One region of the Buttiauxella cochleicola genome, then DNA from elsewhere that is predicted to be linked to it. Evidence: predicted binding sites of a transcription regulator. Region 1 holds the regulator's gene; the other holds the start of a gene.
What was found. The regulator Fur, encoded in region 1, represses iron uptake genes when iron is present. The targets are predictions, from matches to a motif close to ATAATAATGAGAACNACTATCAA.

Region 1 (5,019 bases):
TTGCAGGTGTCACGGCTCTTTCAGGACTGGTAGTCATCCCTCAGGCAAGCGCAGCAGGCTTTGTGGATGACTCAACTCTGACCGGTGGTGTTTATTACTGGCAGCGTGAGCGTGACCGTAAAGATGTTACGACTGATAAATATGAAACTAACCTTGCGCATTCCACCTGGAACGCCAATCTGGACTTCCAGTCTGGTTTCGCCGCTGACATGTTCGGTCTGGATATTGCGGCCTTTACTGCTATCGAAATGGCAGAAAATGGTGATAGCGGTCACCCTAACGAAATCGCATTCTCCTCTGTAAACAAAGCTTACGATGAAGATTTCTCCGGTGATAAAAGTGGCATTAGCCTTTATAAAGCCGCAGCTAAATTCAAATACGGCCCGGTTTGGGCGCGTGGCGGTTACATTCAGCCAACCGGCCAAACCTTGCTCGCACCACACTGGAGCTTCATGCCTGGTACTTACCAGGGCGCTGAAGCCGGTGCAAACTTTGATTACGGCGATTCTGGTGCGCTGAGCTTCTCCTACATGTGGACCAACGAGTATAAAGCTCCATGGCACCTGGAAATGGACAAGTTCTATCAGAATGACAAAAACACCAAAGTTGAATATTTACACTCTCTTGGTGCGAAGTATGACTTCAAAAATGATTTCATTCTCGAAGCGGCATTTGGGCAGGCTGAAGGCTACGTTGATCAGTACTTCACCAAAGCAAGCTACAAATTTGATATCGCGGGTAGCCCGTTAACAACCAGCTACCAGTTCTACGGTACGCGTGACAAAGTTTCTGATGGCAGCGTTAACGATCTGTACGATGGCACTGCATGGTTGCAGGCATTGACTCTTGGATACAGAGTTGGACAGGTTGATTTGCGTCTTGAAGGAACTATTGTGAAGGCCGATGGCCAGCAAGGTTACTTCCTGCAGCGTATGACCCCAACTTATGCATCTTCAAACGGTCGTCTTGATGTGTGGTGGGATAACCGCTCTGACTTCAACGCCAACGGTGAAAAAGCAGTATTTGCAGGCGCGATGTATGACCTGAGCAACTGGAACCTGGCCGGTTGGGCAGTGGGTGCTTCTTATGTGTACGCATGGGATGCTAAACCAAGCTCTAAACCAACCACTGACGGTTACTACGATGCGGATAATCGCCTGAAAGAATCTGCATACAGCCTTGATGCGTTGTACACCGTTCAGGATGGTCGCGCGAAAGGCACGCTGTTCAAACTGCACTTCACTCAGTACGACAACCATTCAGACATCCCAAGCTGGGGCGGTGGTTACGGCAACATCTTCCAGGATGAGCGTGATGTGAAATTCATCGTCATCGCACCGTTCACCATCTTCTGATTCGAATCCGGGCGTGAAAGCGCCCGGTTTTCTTAAGGATATCAAGCATGAAAAAAATCGTACTGACTATGGTGATGGCGTTAGGTTTGAGTGCGTGTGCGCAGCAGCAACCTAAAACGGCTCCGGAAGATACAAAACTAAAGCAAGCGTATAGTGCCTGTATTAACACCGCAGAAGGCAATCCGGATAAAATCCAGGCCTGCCAGAGTGTGTTAAATGTGTTAGGCCAGGAAAAAGAGCACCAGGAATTTGCGAAGAAAGAAACGGTGCGCACCCTGGATTACCAGAACTGCATCCAGGCAACTCGTACGGGTAATGACCAGGCGGTCAAAGCCAAGTGCGATAAAATCTGGCAAGAGATTCGTGCTAACAATAAGTAATCGCTGAATTCAGGCAATAAAAAAACCGGTGAGTTTGTTCACCGGTTTTTTTACATCTGGCATCTGAATCCGATGCCAAAATATGCAGATTACTTTTCGCTGATTTCGTGTGCGTTTTCGTCGGTACGGCAATCACCTTCAGCGCAGTGACCATAAAGGTACAGGCTGTGGTTAGTCAGACGAATACCATGACGAGATGCGATTTCACGCTGGCGGGCTTCAATTGAATCATCACTGAATTCAATAACTTTGCCACAATCCAGGCAAATCAGGTGGTCATGGTGATGCTGTTGTGTAAGTTCGAACACGGATTTGCCGCCTTCGAAGTTATGGCGAGTCACAATGCCTGCATCATCAAACTGGTTTAATACACGATAAACTGTGGCGAGACCAATCTCTTCGCCCATATCAATCAGACGTTTATATAAGTCTTCCGCACTGACGTGATGGTTCACCGGCCCCTGCAACACTTCAAGGATTTTTAATCGCGGAAGCGTGACTTTCAGGCCGGCCTTCTTTAATGCGGTATTGTTGTCAGTCATGCGGAAATTGTCCTGTTGCTTAACGATTCGCTCGGACTCAGGGTGAGCGTTAAGATGAATGCGTCTCATTATAGAACTGCCACTTCTAAATGGGAACCGCAAGTATTATGCATAATCAAGCTAAGAAATGGCGGTTGAGTCGCGATTTGATTGCCTTGTTAGCTATTTTGTCAGGAGTTCATTGTACAGGGACAAACTGAAAAGTTAAAAATTTGTAGCAATTATTTTAATCGGAAATAACTATCAATGTGGCGCAACCTAATAGTTGCGCCACATCTGGAATCAGGCGTTGATGATATCAGCCAGGTTCAGTTCTTCAGAAACTTGTTTGACCCACTTCTGAACACGTTCAGCAGTCAGTTCTGGTTGACGGTCTTCGTCAATCGCCAGACCAACAAAGTGGTCATCGTCTGCAAGACCTTTAGATGCTTCGAAATGGTAACCAGCAGTTGGCCAGTGACCGACGATTGCTGCACCACGCGGCTCAATGATGTCGCGGATAGTGCCTAATGCGTCACAGAAGTATTCTGCGTAGTCTTCCTGGTCACCGCAACCGAACAGCGCGACCAGTTTGCCATTGAAATCAACTTCTTCCAGAGTGGGGAAGAAATCGTCCCAATCACACTGGGCTTCGCCGTAATACCATGTTGGAATGCCGAGAAGCAGAATGTCGAAGCCTTCCAGGTCTTCTTTGCTGCTCTTAGCAATGTCATGCACCTCAGCAACATCTTTACCGAGCTGTTTTTGAATCATCTTCGCGATATTTTCGGTGTTACCAGTGTCGCTGCCGAAAAAAATGCCTACGATTGCCATGAGTAAAATAACCTCTTGATACTTAATGGTATGGTGGCTGCTATTTGGCCACAGATAGGGCAATCATAGCAGAACACTTCGTGGTGCGGAAACTGCTATCGCCCCGGTGTGCACAGACTGCAAAATTGCATACCAGGGCATAGCACTAAAACTAACTGAGATGTTGCTTCAGTTGTTCGAGAAGTATCTCTTCAATCAATTCACTACGACTGATATTGCGCGCTTCAGCCAACTGATTGAGAGCATCTACCGCATCGTTATTGAGCTTTAGCTCCACTCGCTTCAGGCCGCGTACTTTATCGCGCTTGAGCTGGTTGCGTTTGTTGATACGCAATTGCTCATCACGCGTTAGCGGATTGGTTTTTGGTCGCCCCGGGCGACGCTCGTCCGCGAACAGATCTAATGTAGTACGGTCCGTTTGTTCTTTTGCCATGATTAGACTACTGACAGGGAATTCAGGTGGCACGGAGCGGGGTGCTCTGGCGCAATTTAGCGCGCAATCATACATCAGCATGGCTTGCGCGCCAACGCGTTAGCCGCAACTTGCGGCCAGTCGGTTTGTTTTTAATCAGTTTGCTGCGGATTCGTCGATAAAACGATGGATTGCGCGCAAAACAGCATCAGGTTTTTCAGCATGAACCCAGTGACCGGCCCCGGCCACGACGTGCGCACGTGCCTGCGGGAACTGCGAAAGCAACTGGCTACGATGTGATTCATCAACATAAGGAGACGCCCCGCCGCGAATAAATAGCGCGGGTTCATTCCATGCAGGAATGTTTTCCCAGCCGACAATATTCTCATATTGGTCCCACAATACCGGCACGTTGAATTTCCATGCGCCATCGGCAAAGGATTTCAGCAAAAACTGGATGACACCTTCTTCATCAAGATGCTCGCGCATAACGGTCGCGGCCTGCTGGCGAGTTTTAACATCTGCCTCGGTAACTGCATTAATCGCAGCGAAAATTTCATCGTGGCGACGAACCTGATAATCCACTGGGGCAATGTCAATCAGCACTAGTTTATCAATACGTTCCGGGGCAATAGCAGTCAGTGCCATTGCCACTTTGCCACCCATTGAATGGCCAATAATAATGGCTTTTTCAATGCCATACTCGTCGAGCGTTTCAACCACATCTTGCGCCATCGCGGCGTAGTTCATCTCTTCGCTTCGTGGCGATAACCCGTGGTTGCGTAGATCGATTTGCAGTAAATCATGATCCTGCCCAAGGTCACGGGCCAGCACGCCCAGGTTATCAAGGCTACCAAAAAGACCGTGAATAAGGACGATGGGGGAATTACTAGTCGATTGTTGCGCAGTTTGCAGGCGAGCATTCAATTTCATGGCAAAGTTCTTTTTTTTTACTTCGTGTGGTTAGGGTATCATAACGGCATCCTGCCGCACTGCCGCAAATTTCCAGTTTAGTCTGACTTTGTGGTGTGACAAAAGCTTGGCGCTACCCGAGGTTGGGTTTTGTACTTATAATCCCAACAACTTGTATACCCGTCATACTTCAAGTTGCAGGGGTGTTGGCTGCACTCACAAACCCCAGTCACTTACTTTAGTAAGCTCCTGGGGATTTGCTCCCTTGCCGCCTACCTGTAACTCGAATTATTTGGGTCAATTCAGAAAAGATATCGCACTGGATTAAGATGAAAACAATTGAAGTTGATGACGAGCTCTATCGCTATATTGCCAGCCACACGCAGCACATTGGTGAAAGCGCGTCCGATATTTTACGGCGCATGTTGAAATTTACCGCCGGCCAAACTCCAGCTACACCAGCAACTACCGGTCAGACGGCGGCAACTGCTGCACCTGCTCCGGAAGCCAAACCCGTAAATAAAGCACGCGATCGCGTTCGTGCGGTTCGTGAATTACTGCTGTCCGATGAATATGCGGAGCAAAAGAAAGCGGTTAACCGTTTC
Region 2 (5,019 bases), on a different contig from region 1:
GCGTCAATGGTCGGGTTTTTCGCCAGCATCACAAAATCGATATCAGCGTGAATTTTGCGCCAGCGAGCTGCCAGCGCCATCATGCGCACGGAATCGAGGCCGTAATCAATCAGGTTCTCGTCATCTTCAGGGATGTCGGATTCATCAAGCAATGGCAAGACAATTTCACGCAGTTGCTGTTTGTTTTGCGGGGCACTTTCCGGCAACAAATCACGCGTCATCACCACGCGTCCGGAACGACCTGCGGTGTATTTCAGCGCCATCATGTGTTCTTCGCGGCTGAAATCTGCCAGCGCATCGGCCACCATAAACGGTTTGATATCACGCATAAACGCATCGGTTGCCGTGGTCATGCAGCCTATATGTGCGTACACACCACAGATAATCAGTTGGTTACGGCCAGTTTCTTTCAAGGACTGTTCCAGCGGCGAGCGGATAAAGGCGCTGTAGCGCCATTTGGTCAGCACCGTGTCGTGTTCGTCTGGCGCAAGTTCGGCCACCACTGTCTGGCGCTCCGGGTGTTTATTTAAGCCCGGCCCCCACATGTCGTTGAGCAGCGCACGGTCTTCGTCGCTCTGAGCGTTGGGCTGTGCTGTGTAATACACCGGAATATTGTGGCGTTTGCAGTAATCGCGCAGCGCAGCGATGTTGGCGATAACTTGTTGGATCATCGGGCAATTGTCGCCCCAGAAATCAATGAAATATTCCTGCATATCGTGGATTAACAGCGCCGCGCGCTCAGGCTCAAACGCCCAGTTCACTTTGTTTTCCGGGATGTCGGCAGCCATCGGTAAGGGGTATGCGTTCAGTTTTGGAATAGCCATAATTTCTCCGTCAATCAGGAAGCCAGTTGCTTTTCAGCAATCAACTGGCGCAAACTTTTTTTGTCCACTTTGCCCACCGCCGTCAGCGGCAGGTTTTCAACGATTTCAATACGATCAGGCAGTTTGAAGTCGGCAATGCCAAGCTCACGCAAGTAACGGCGAATTTCCACCGCGCGGAATGGGCGACTGCCGACGATAAATGCGCAGCTTTTCTCGCCCAGCAGACTGTCTTCCATCGAAACCAGCGCGGCATGCACGATCTCTTCATGGCGCAGCAGCAGGTTTTCGATCTCCTCGGCAGCGATCTTTTCTCCGCCACGGTTGATCTGATCTTTTTCGCGCCCCTGAACCGTGATGTAACCGTCTTCGGCAATGGAAATTAGATCGCCGGAGCAGTAAAAACCGTTGGCATCAAAGGCGCTGGCGTTGTGTTCCGGGCTGCGGTAATAGCCACGGAAGGTGTACGGCCCGCGCGTCATCAGGCGGCCCACTTCCCCGTGCGGTAAAGGGTTGCCGTTTTCATCAGCCACCCACACTTCGTCGTCCGGGCACATCGGTTTGCCCTGGGTTTTGAAGATGTGCTCATTGTCGTCATCCAGGCGCGTGTAGTTCACCAGGCCTTCGGCCATGCCGAAAACTTGCTGTAACTGGCAGCCAATTTCTGCCGGAATACGTGCGGCCAGCGCTTCGCTCAACCGTGCGCCGCCAACTTGCAACAGCGTCAGCGACTCAAGCGATTTATTACTGCCCCATTCGCCAATCGCCTGTAACCACAAGCTGACCGCAGGCGGCACCAGCGCGGTGGCGTTAATCTGGTGGCGTTCAATCAGCGGGAAACAGAGCGTGGCACTCGGGTCGTTTGCCAGCACCACGCGCCCACCGCCGTAAAATACGCCGAGCGAACCAGGTGAACTCAGCGCGTAGTTATGCGCCGCCGGGATCGCGCACAGGAAGCGCGTATTGCTATCAAAACGGCAGATTTCGACGCTGCGGCGAATGCTGTAGTAGTAGTCGTTGTGGGTGCGTGGGATCAGTTTTGGCGTGCCGGTGCTGCCGCCGGAAAGCTGGAAGAAAGCCACTTCGTCCGCTGCCGATGGCGTAGCGACAAAGTTCTCTTCCGGCTCGTTGATAAAGGCGCTCAGCGAACGTTCACGATCGTTTTCGTTAAGCAACACCGCCATGCGTAACGATGGGTTCTGCTCGCAAAGCGATTCAAGGAAATCATCATGGGCGAACAAATTGTGTTTGCGGTCAGCAATCAACACTACCGGCTCGATTTGCTTAGCGTAGGCTTCCATTTCGGTGCGTTGGTGGCTGAACAGCGCGTTAACCGGAGCCACGCCAATCTTCAGCAGTGCAAACAGCGTGATATAGAGTTCCGCCACGTTACCAAGCTGAACTAACGCGGTTTCACCGCAGCTCAGGCCACGACGCTGTAATGCACAGGCCAGTCGCGTAGCGGCCAGTTCGAGTTCGCGATAACTGTAGTGGCGCTCGCCATCAACCAGCGCAATGGCATCATTTTTGGCATGGCGCGTGAGAATGTCGGTGAGCGGCAAATCGGCCCAGTAGCCTTTTTCGCAGTAGCGAGCGGCCAGTTCATCTGGCCAGCGCGTGAATTGAATCGCCATTTATTTCAGTCCAAATACGTTGAGCATGGTGGAAAGTTTGACACCCGTTTCGCGCCATTCAGATTCCGGCGACGACGCAGGAACGATGCCCGCGCCTGCGAACAGCCGCACTTGATTGCCACCTACGCGGGCACAGCGAATAGTCACCACCCACTCGCCGTTACCATCAGCGTCACACCACCCGACGATGCCGCCAAACAGTTCGCGGTCGAACGGCTCCAGTTCGGCAATCAATTTTTGCGCCACATCGTGCGGGAAACCGCTCAGAGCGGGTGTGGGGTGCAATAAGCAAGCAAGGGAAAGCGCGTTGTGCTGGCGGTCTTCAACCTGGCCGTAAATCGGCGTGGCGAGGTGCCATAACGTCGGAGTGGTGATAAGTTCCGGCGTATCGGAAAGCGTTAAATATTGGCTATGCGGCTGCAAAACATCGCGCATCGCCTGCGTCACGAGGCCATGTTCGTGGCGGTCTTTTCTGGATCGCAGCAGTTGCGCACCAATTTCGCTGTCGCGCGGGATATTTTCTTTATCACGACGCGCCGAGCCTGCCAGCGGCAATGAACTGAAATTCTTGCCCGATTTGCGTAGCAGCAATTCCGGGCTGGCACCCACCAGCGAGCTGCCATCCGGCAACGGCACGTGGAAGTTATAGCTGGTCGGGTTCTGGCTAATCAGGCGATTGAGTAACACATCAAGGTCAACGGGCGCGTCCGTTTCAATATCAATCAGGCGCGAGAGCACCACTTTGTCAATATCCGGCTGAGCCGTAGCAGCGGCGGCGTGAGCCACCATCTCCATAAATTTTTCTTGTTCAGGAATCGCTTTGCGAGCGGCAATATTTAGCGGTTTTTCCGTTCTGCTTTGTCTGGCACCAGCCTGGATCTGGGAGCGGGAAAACGTCTGCCAGCTTTCGGGGATAAACAACGCTGAAGGTTGACTTGGATCGAAAGGAATTGCACCGACGACAACCGGTTTCTCGATACCGTGCTTTTTGGCGTTTTCAAACGCTTCACGCAGCTGTTTTTGCAGGTCCCCGTGGGGGTTTGCACCATCAAGCGCCGCGCAATCCAGGCGAGTAAAGCAGCCGCTGGTCGAAAAACTGCGATAAGGCGACATAAAGAAAAAACTATTCGCACAAGGTGTTAGCTGTTTTTCTTGTGGCTGCGGCACCAGTAACGTTTCCATCCGTCCTCCGTAAAAACATGACAAAAGATAGTAATAATGATTATCATTTGCTTTTCGGGGTCGTAACCTAAAGAGAAAAGACAGCAGTGTCAATAGCTGCTCGGTCTTGCCGGATGGCGCTAACGCTTATCCGACCTACGCAAAACAGTTTTGTAGGGTGGATAAGCGCCAGCAGCATCCACCGCAATCGTTAAATTTCAACAGGAAGTTATTGAGTGAAAATCAGATTCTCCGCAGTTATCGTTTTATGCCTGAGCAGCCTTGCCCACGCTGCCGACTGGCCACGCACCATCACCGACAGCCACGGCCCTCATACTTTTGAGCAGGCACCGCAGCGCATTGTCTCAACCAGCGTGACTCTCACCGGTTCCCTACTGGCAATTGATGCACCGGTAGTGGCAAGCGGTGCTACGACGCCAGGCAATCGAATGGCTGACTCACAAGGTTTTCTACGCCAGTGGGGAGATGTCGCTAAACAACGTAACGTTCAGCGTTTATATATTGGCGAAGCCAGTGCTGAAGCCGTCGCGGCACAAATGCCTGATTTGATTTTGATTAGTGCCACTGGCGGTGATTCCGCCCTCGCCCTTTATGAGCAACTCTCTGCAATTGCACCGACTCTGGTTATCAATTATGACGATAAAAGTTGGCAGCAATTGCTCACCCAGCTCGGTGAGATTACTGGGCACGAAAAGCAAGCCACAGAAAGAATCTCAAGCTTTGATAAGCAGCTAAGCGAAGCCAAAATGCACATGAAGCTGCCGCCGCAACCGGTCACAGCGATGGTTTACACACCTGCGTCTCGTTCAGCGAATATTTGGACGTTAGATTCGGCACAGGGAAAATTGCTAGTGCAGCTCGGTTTTACCTTATCGCCAATTCCTGCGGCTATTCATACCAGCCAGAGCATGGGTAAACGTCACGACATCGTGCAGCTTGGCGGTGAAAACCTTGCTACAGGTTTGAATGGCGAGAGCCTATTCTTGTTCGCAAGTGATGAGAAAGATGCCACCGCGCTGGCAAATAACCCGCTTCTTTCGCACCTGCCCGCCGTGCAGAAAAAACACGTTTACGCGCTGGGAATCGAGACTTTCCGTCTCGATTATTACAGTGCAACAAGAATCCTTGAGCACATGAGCACGTTGTTTGCCAGCAAGTGATTATTTAGCTGTTTCTGCCTCGGGTTGCGCCGGGGCGGCCTGGCGATAACGTCGCAACTGCACCAACACAATCGCCAGCACAACGCCGCATAACGTCAATGCAAAGCCCCCGGAACTTGCCGCCGCCACAGGCGTCATTACAACCGTCATGCCACCTAAAATCGCAGCACCTATCGCATCACCCGTCACGTTCTGTGCTGTCCACAAACCATTGATTCGGCC

Region 2: the regulator Fur is predicted to act here: its motif matches at 3,662-3,684, upstream of fepB (Fe2+-enterobactin ABC transporter substrate-binding protein).

Annotation. Positions count from the first base shown of each region.
Region 1 is NZ_JAJSOU010000007.1:284,787-289,805, reverse strand. Features, by position in the region: gene chiP (chitoporin ChiP) at 1-1,355, shown strand, start outside; gene chiQ (ChiQ/YbfN family lipoprotein) at 1,403-1,735, shown strand; gene fur (ferric iron uptake transcriptional regulator) at 1,825-2,277, opposite strand; gene fldA (flavodoxin FldA) at 2,560-3,090, opposite strand; gene ybfE (LexA regulated protein) at 3,242-3,523, opposite strand; gene ybfF (esterase) at 3,659-4,435, opposite strand; gene seqA (replication initiation negative regulator SeqA) at 4,744-5,019, shown strand, end outside.
Region 2 is NZ_JAJSOU010000003.1:261,910-266,928, reverse strand. Features, by position in the region: gene LVQ79_RS05535 (isochorismatase) at 1-824, opposite strand, end outside; gene LVQ79_RS05530 ((2,3-dihydroxybenzoyl)adenylate synthase) at 839-2,455, opposite strand; gene entC (isochorismate synthase EntC) at 2,456-3,637, opposite strand; gene fepB (Fe2+-enterobactin ABC transporter substrate-binding protein) at 3,853-4,797, shown strand; gene entS (enterobactin transporter EntS) at 4,798-5,019, opposite strand, start outside.